Regions from separate parts of the Pseudomonas sp. HS6 genome, predicted to be linked through region 1. Evidence: predicted binding sites of a transcription regulator. Region 1 holds the regulator's gene; the other holds the start of a gene.
What was found. The regulator FliA, encoded in region 1, starts transcription of late flagellar genes. The targets are predictions, from matches to a motif close to CTAAAGTTTNNNNNNNNNNNGCCGNTAA.
Positions count from the first base shown of each region.

Region 2: JJN09_RS09960 (methyl-accepting chemotaxis protein) is a predicted target of FliA. The motif match lies at 1,762-1,789, and genes of this name have one in related genera.

Region 1 covers NZ_CP067412.1:5,409,990-5,414,201, reverse strand. The annotation lists gene JJN09_RS24550 (chemotaxis protein CheA) at 1-93, opposite strand, end outside; gene JJN09_RS24545 (protein phosphatase CheZ) at 148-936, opposite strand; gene JJN09_RS24540 (chemotaxis response regulator CheY) at 954-1,325, opposite strand; gene fliA (RNA polymerase sigma factor FliA) at 1,493-2,233, opposite strand; gene fleN (flagellar synthesis regulator FleN) at 2,230-3,060, opposite strand; gene flhF (flagellar biosynthesis protein FlhF) at 3,174-4,212, opposite strand, start outside.
Region 2 covers NZ_CP067412.1:2,165,094-2,169,305, reverse strand. The annotation lists gene JJN09_RS09960 (methyl-accepting chemotaxis protein) at 1-1,721, opposite strand, end outside; gene JJN09_RS09955 (Na+/H+ antiporter family protein) at 2,036-3,355, shown strand; gene JJN09_RS09950 (methyl-accepting chemotaxis protein) at 3,478-4,212, shown strand, end outside.

The DNA of each region.
Region 1 (4,212 bases):
CAGCTCGACCAGTTGTTCGGACAGTTGCTCAAGAATCTCGCCGGCCTCAACCAGGAAATCCTGAAGGATCTCTTCATCGGCGCCGAAGCTCATTAATGGGGTGCTCCTACAGGTCTAAAAACCCAAAAAACCTATAATTCCAAAACTCTAGAATCCAAGGCTGGATAACAAATCGTCCACATCGTCCTGACCGGACACAACGTCTTCTCGTTTATCGGCATGAATCTGCGGACCTTCACCCTGCGAGAGATGTTTTTGTGGATCTTTTTCAGCGAGCATCGCCGCACGGTCATGTTCGATGCCCGCAAAGCGGTCCACCTGACTGGCCATGAGCACGAGTTTGAGCAGATTGCTTTCGACTTCGGTGACCAGTTGGGTCACGCGCTTGATCACTTGACCGGTGAGGTCCTGGTAATCCTGGGCCAGCAGAATGTCGTTGAGGTTGCTCGACACTGCGCGGTTGTCCGTGCTGCTGCGTGTCAGAAAACCGTCGACCCGACGCGCCAGCTCGCGGAACTCTTCAGCCCCGACTTCACGGCGCATGAAGCGTCCCCAGTCGGCACTCAATGCCTGGGCTTCGTCAGCCAGGCCATTGACCACCGGCGTGGCGCTTTCCACCAGGTCCATGGTGCGGTTGGCCGCCGCCTCGGTCAGCTTGACCACATAGCCCAGACGCTCGGTCGCATCAGTGATCTGCGACACTTCCTCGGCCTGCGGCATATGCGGGTCGATCTGGAAGTTGACGATTGCACTGTGCAGTTCGCGCGTGAGCTTGCCCACTTCCTGGTACAGGCCACGGTCACGGGTCTGATTGAGCTCATGGATCAGTTGCACAGCGTCGCCGAACCTGCCTTTTTCAAGGCTTTCGACCAGTTCGACCGCGTGTTTTTTCAGAGTCGACTCGAAGTCGCCCTGTGAAGATTCGTTATGCTCCATAGCTCCCCCGCGCGTCATCAGCCGATGCGTTCGAAAATCTTCTCGATTTTTTCTTTCAGCGCCTGAGCCGTGAAAGGTTTGACCACGTAGCCGTTAACGCCGGCCTGGGCCGCTTCGATGATCTGCTCGCGCTTGGCTTCAGCAGTCACCATCAGCACTGGCAGGTGCTTGAGTTTTTCATCGGCGCGCACATGGCGCAGCAGGTCGATACCGGTCATGCCAGGCATGTTCCAGTCGGTCACCAGAAAGTCGATGCTGCCGCTGTTGAGTACCGGAATGGCAGTGGTGCCATCGTCGGCTTCAACGGTGTTGGTGAACCCGAGGTCACGCAACAGGTTCTTGATGATCCGCCGCATCGTTGAGAAGTCATCAACGATGAGGATTTTCATGTCTTTGTTCAATTCGACCTCCAAGCAGTCTTAAACGCGCCCAGCACCTGGACGCGCCATTTCAATCAATCCGGCAAAGCACTCGATGACTGTCTGGAGCACAACAGAGCAAGACCGGTGCCGTTCACCACCGCACCAGCCTCGTTCGCAGCGTCCCCACACTGCCTTCAGCGCGCTCGCCACTCCCCCAAACGCCCCCGCAAGCGGGCCGCGCACTGGCTGTGTAACTGGCTGACCCGCGATTCACTGACGCCAAGGACTTCACCGATTTCCTTGAGGTTCAGCTCTTCGTCGTAGTACAGCGCCAACACCAGTCGCTCACGCTCCGGCAAATTGGCAATCGCGTCCGCCAACGCAGCCTGGAAGCGCTCATCTTCCAGATCGCGCGACGGCTCAAGATGAGCACTGGCGCCATCCTCGTGCAGCCCTTCGTGTTCGCCGTCCTGCAGCAGGTCGTCGAAACTGAACAGTCGGCTGCCCAGGGTGTCGTTCAAAATCCCGTAGTAATCGTCGAGACTCAATTGGAGTTCGGCCGCAACCTCGTGATCTTTAGCGTCACGGCCGGTTTTAGCTTCAATCGAGCGAATCGCGTCGCTGACCATACGGGTGTTGCGGTGAACCGAGCGCGGTGCCCAGTCCCCCTTGCGTACTTCATCGAGCATGGCGCCGCGGATCCGGATGCCCGCGTACGTTTCGAAACTGGCGCCCTTGCTGGCGTCGTATTTGGTCGAGACTTCGAGCAGGCCGATCATTCCGGCCTGAATCAGGTCTTCGACCTGCACACTGGCCGGCAATCGCGCCAGCAAGTGATAGGCGATGCGTTTGACCAGTGGCGCGTAACGCTCGATCAGCTCGTACTGCGCGTCACGTGCCGACTTCTTGTAGAAATTCATACCGCTGGCGGTCATAGCACAGGTCCTGCCGTTTGCTGCACGAGGCGCTCGACGAAAAATTCGAGGTGGCCGCGCGGGTTGGCGGGCAGCGGCCAGGTGTCGACCTTCTGTGCGATCGCCTTGAACGCCAGTGCGCACTTGGAACGCGGGAAGGCTTCATAGACCGCACGCTGCTTCTGCACCGCCTTGCGCACGCTTTCGTCGTAAGGCACCGCGCCGACGTATTGTAGGGCGACGTCGAGGAAGCGATCCGTGACCTTGGTCAACTTGGCGAACAGATTGCGACCTTCCTGCGGGCTCTGGGCCATGTTGGCCAGGACACGGAAGCGGTTCATGCCGTAATCGCGGTTCAGCAGTTTGATCAGTGCGTAGGCGTCGGTGATCGAGGTCGGCTCGTCGCAGACCACCAGCAACACTTCTTGCGCCGCGCGAACGAAACTGACTACCGAGTCACCAATCCCCGCAGCGGTGTCGATCACCAGTACGTCGAGATTGTCGCCGATGTCGCTGAACGCCTGAATCAGACCGGCATGCTGGGCCGGGCTCAGGTGAACCATGCTCTGGGTGCCGGAAGCGGCCGGCACGATGCGGATCCCGCCGGGGCCTTGCAACAGCACGTCGCGCAGCTCGCAGCGGCCCTCGATCACATCGGCCAGGGTACGTTTGGGCGTGAGGCCCAGCAGAACGTCGACGTTCGCCAGACCCAGGTCGGCGTCCAGCAGCATGACCCGACGGCCAAGCTCTGCCAGCGCCAGGGACAAGTTCACTGACACGTTAGTCTTGCCGACGCCACCTTTGCCGCCGGTCACCGCGATCACCTGTACGGGATGCATGCTGCCCATGTTATTTCTTTACCTTGTCTTGCATAGACGGAGGCCACATTACTGGCTGCGCGTTCACAACCGGAACAATGCATGGCAGACCATCGATGTAGGTACAAAAACTGTTCATTACCTCAGCCAACCTGCTTGGTCGGACTGTGGTAGATATCAGCGAACATGTCAGCCATGGCTTCTTCGCTGGGTTCTTCCTGCATTTGCACGCTGACGGCGCGGCTGACCAATTGATGACGGCGCGGCAGATGCAGATCATCCGGAATCCGTGGGCCGTCGGTCAGGTAGGCGACCGGCAGTTCATGACTGATCGCCAGGCTCAGCACTTCGCCAAGGCTGGCCGTCTCATCCAGTTTAGTCAGGATGCACCCGGCGAGCCCGCAACGCTTGTAACTGTGATAAGCGGCGGTTAGAACCTGTTTCTGGCTGGTGGTTGCCAGTACCAGATAATTTTTCGACCGAACGCCACGACTGGCCAGGCTTTCCAGCTGCATGCGCAATGCCGGATCGCTGGCCTGCAGGCCGGCGGTATCGATCAGCACCACGCGTTTGCGCAGCAGTGGATCCAGCGCCTGCACCAGGGACTGGCCCGGATCGACGTGGGTCACCGACACATTGAGGATCCGGCCCAGGGTTTTCAACTGTTCCTGAGCACCGATGCGGAAACTGTCCATGCTCACCAGCGCAATGTTCTGCGCGCCGTACTTGAGCACGTAACGGGCAGCGAGCTTGGCCAAGGTGGTGGTCTTGCCCATTCCGGCCGGGCCGACCATGGCAATGATCCCGCCCTCTTCCAGTGGCTCGACTTCCGGTGTGGCAATCATCCGCGCCAGGTGCGCCAGCAGCATGCGCCAGGCCTGACGAGGCTCTTCGATATCGCTGGTCAGCGCCAGCAGGTCGCGGGACAACGGGCCGGACAAGCCGATGCGTTGCAGACGACGATAGAGGTTCGCTTGGGCCGGACGGCTGCCTTGCAGCTGATTCCAGGCCAGAGTGCCGAGCTGCACTTCCATCAGCTCGCGCAGGCTGTTGAGTTCGAAACGCATCGAATCCAGCGCACGCGGATCGACGCCAGCGGCAGCCGGCGCAGGTGCCGGGGCTGGACGGGCCGGAGCAGCGTAAGTCGGTTCTGTCAGAGGCTCGGCAGCCGTCAGCGGCAGG
Region 2 (4,212 bases), 3.2 Mb from region 1:
CCGGCGCGAGCGGCTTCGATGGCGGCGTTGAGCGCCAGCAGGTTGGTCTGCTCGGCGATGGCGCGGATGGTTTCCAGCACCGCACCGATTTTCTCGCTGTTGGCGGCCAGGCCTTCGACCTGGATCATCGCCGCGCTCATGTCGGCGGCGAGGTGGTCGATGCTGGCGGTGGTACGGTCGATCACGGTCAGGCCCTGACGGGTAGCGCGATCGGCATCCTTGGCCGCTTCGGCCGCTTGCGCGGCGCTGCGGGCCACGTCCTGGGCGGTGGCGCTCATTTCGTGGGACGCGGTGGCGACCTGATCGACCTGACGGTATTGCTGCTCCATGCCGGCGCTTGTCTGGGTGGCGATGGCCGAGGATTGGTCAGCGGTGTTGCGCGCGTCCTGCACCGAGCGTTTCACTTCGGCGATGATCGGTTGCAGCTTGTCGAGGAAGCGGTTGAACCAACCGGCCAACTGACCGAGTTCGTCTTTCTTGTCATAGGCCAGACGACGGGTCAGGTCGCCTTCGCCGCTGGCGATGTCTTCCAGCATGTGGGCTACGCCGAGGATCGGTTTGGTCACGCTGCGTGCCATCAGCCACACCAGCAGCAGGCCGACCAGCGCGGCGAGTACGCCCAGGCTCAGTTCGATCAGCGTGCCCGAGGTGTTGCTGGCATCCAGTTGTTGCTTGAGCGCTTCGGCGCGACTCACCAGCACTTTCTCCGGCACATCGAGCAGCACGCCCCACGACGGGCCACCGGGAATCGGCTGGAACGGCGACAGCACTTTCAGCTGCGCATTGCTGTGCAGGCTGCTGACGGTGTGGCTCGACGCGAGCAGGCGCAGCAGTTCGGCGCCGCTGGTGGTGTCCACCGCGTCGAGGCGCTGGCTGAGTTTACTGGCGTCCGGGCTGTAACCGGCGAGCAGGCCGGCAGGGCTGATGATGCTTACGGCGGTCTGGCCGTCATAGAGCTTTTTGCTGGCGCCCTGGCTGATTGCTTGCAGGCTGTTGAGGTTGATGTCCACCGACAGCGAGGCGATGACTTTGCCGTTGACCATCAGCGGGAACACGATGCTGGTCATCAGCACCTTTTGCCCGTCGATCACATAAAAGTACGGTTCGATCACGCACGGCTTGAGCGTGGTGCGCGGGCAGGTGAACCAGGCGTTGGCGGCCTGGCCGCTGGGGCCGGTGCTGGTGTCGGCCATGTCGCTTTCCGGCAGTGCCATCGAAGTGACTTTACCCGGGGTCGGCTGCGACCAGTACAGGGCGAAGCGGCCCTTGTCGTTGCTGCCCAGTTCGGCCTGGCCGGCGAACAGTTCGTCCTTGCCATCCAGCGCGTTGGCTTCGAACACCAGCGACAGACCGAGCAACTCCGGGTTGGCTTGCAACGCGGATTTCACCTGACGGGTCATGTCTTCGCGCAGGTCAAAGGCATCGAGGAAACGTTTCTCGGCCTGCTCGCGCAGGAACAGCACCTGACGCGAAAAACCATGGCCATATTGATAGGCGTCCATGAACTGCTGGCGAATGCCCGCCGCTTGAACTTCGCCTTGGGATTCGATGCGAGCCTGGGCCGATTCGGTGAGCATCTCCATGCTGGAGGCTTTGACCAGTTCAGAACTGTGCTCCATGCGATACAGCGAAAGACCCACCAACAGGGTCACGATACCGGCCAGGCAGAGGCCGGCGAGCAGGGTGATTTTCCATTGGATGGAAAGTTGTCTGAGCGACATGGAGACGTCCTTATTCGATAAATATCTGAGACTTTGCACTGTAACGGCCGCGTTTCGACTTTCTTTATGGTGCAAATGCAATATGGCGAATTGACGCACGTTGTGGCGGATATGCCATCTTCAGCAGTTTGATCATGGAAAGTTACACAGTGTCGCGACCGGTCGCTTTGACACTGCGCCCGCTCTGCGGCACAGTGCGCGCCCTTCTAATAAGACCCTCTATGCAAATCCGCTGGCGACCCTCGTGGCTTGCCGGACGGACTCATCCTGTCTGGCGGTGAATGGCTTTACCGTCGTGTTTTTGAGGTAGTGAAATGAATGCAGTGATTGCTGCGGTCGGCGTCATGCTGATCCTCAGCCTGTCCCGTGTGCATGTGGTGATCGCGTTGATCGTCGGTGCACTGGTCGGTGGCCTGACCGGCGGCCTGGGCATCGACGCCACGCTCAAGGCGTTCAACAGTGGTCTGGGCGGCGGTGCGACGGTGGCGTTGTCCTACGCGTTGCTCGGTGCTTTCGCGGTGGCGATTGCCAAGTCCGGCCTGGCCCATGCGCTGGCCGACAAGGCTCTGGCGATGGTCGACCGTCAGCATGCGACCGGGGGCGGCAGCGTCAAATGGCTGCTGATCGGTCTGTTGTGGGTGGTGGCGATTGCTTCGCAGAACATCCTGCCGATCCACATCGCGTTCATTCCGTTGCTGGTGCCGCCGCTTCTCTATGTACTGACCAAGCTGCAACTGGATCGCCGGCTGATCGCCTGCGTCATGACCTTCGGCCTGATCACGCCGTACATGGTGTTTCCGGTCGGCTTCGGCAACATCTTCCTTAACCAGATCCTGCTGGCCAACGTCAGCAAGGCTGGCGTGGACATCAGCCAGGTCAACGTCATGCACGCCATGGCCATCCCGGCGGCTGGCATGGTGTTCGGTCTGTTGATGGCGGTGTTCTTCAGCTATCGCAAGAAGCGTGTCTACGACCTGGAAAAGATCGAGCAAGTGGAGCAGGTCAGCGTCGCCTATAACCCGATGACGATCGGTATCGCCGGTCTGGCCATCGCCGCAGCGTTCATTATTCAGTTGCTGCTGGATTCGATGATTATCGGGGCGCTGGCCGGCTTCCTGATCTTCTCGGCGTCGGGCATCGTCAAGTGGCGCGAGACTGACGGGCTGTTCACCGAAGGCATGAAGATGATGGCGATGATCGGCTTCATCATGATCGCCGCCTCGGGCTTTGCCGAAGTGCTGAAGGCTACCGGCGAGGTGCGCACGCTGGTTGAAAGCGCAGCGGCGCAGATCGATCACAGCCAGGCGATTGGTGCGCTGCTGATGCTGCTGGTGGGGCTGATGGTGACCATCGGTATCGGTTCGTCGTTCTCCACGGTGCCGATTCTGGCGGCAATTTTCGTACCGCTGTGCGTACAGCTCGGCTTCAGCCCGATGGCGATCGTCTGCATCGTCGGCACTGCCGGGGCTCTTGGCGACACCGGCTCGCCAGCCTCGGACTCGACCCTCGGCCCGACCTCCGGCCTGAACATCGATGGCCAGCATCACCACATCTGGGACACCGTGGTGCCGACCTTCCTGCACTACAACCTGCCGTTGCTGGCGGCTGGCTGGGTGGCCGCAATGGTCTTGTAACCTACCGAGCCGGATCGTTACTGCTCCGTGGTAACGATCTGGTTAGACCTCAGCTCAACTTTTGCTTTCGCGTGCCGTTAACGCCTTTAACCACGCCAATAAAACCAAAAGAGTGAGCACCCATGCGCCTGAGTCTCAAGGCTAAAGTCCTGTCCCTTGCCGTCCTCCCGGTCTTGCTCTTTGCGCTGGTGATCAGCCTGACCACCCTGTTCATTCTCCAGGAACAGGCGCACAAGGAAGTCGAACAGACCCGCGAACGCCTGCTCGGTGACGCCAAGGCCACCCTGGCCAGTTATGTCGCCGTGGCCATGACCACTATCAAACCGCTGTACGACGCCGCCGCCCCCGGTGACGCCGAGGCGCGGGCGCAGGTGATCAAACTGTTGTCGAGCATCAAGTACGGCAAGGACGGCTACTTCTTCGGCTACGACTCCGAGACCGTGCGCCTGTTCAAATCCACCGACCCCGAAGGCGTGGGCAAAAGCTTCAAGGACAATCGCGACCCGAACGGCGTCTACGTCAACCGCGACCTGGTAAAAGTGGCGAAGGACGGCACTCACTACCTGCAATACAGCTCGCCGCTGCCGGGTAACGCGCAGGTGCTGGTGCCGAAACTCGGTTACACCGAATACCTGCCGAAGTGGGACATGGCGTTCGGTACGTCGGTCAACCTCGACGGCATCGAAGCGCAAGTGGCGCTGGTTCAGGCCCAGGTGCAGGATCGTATGGAAGGCGTGGTGCTGAGCATCGTCGGCGTGGCGGTGATCGTGTTGCTGGTGATCGCGGTGGCGGGGCTGCTGCTGGCCAATACCATTCTGCGGCCGCTGACCCTGATGAAAGCCAACCTCGATGACATC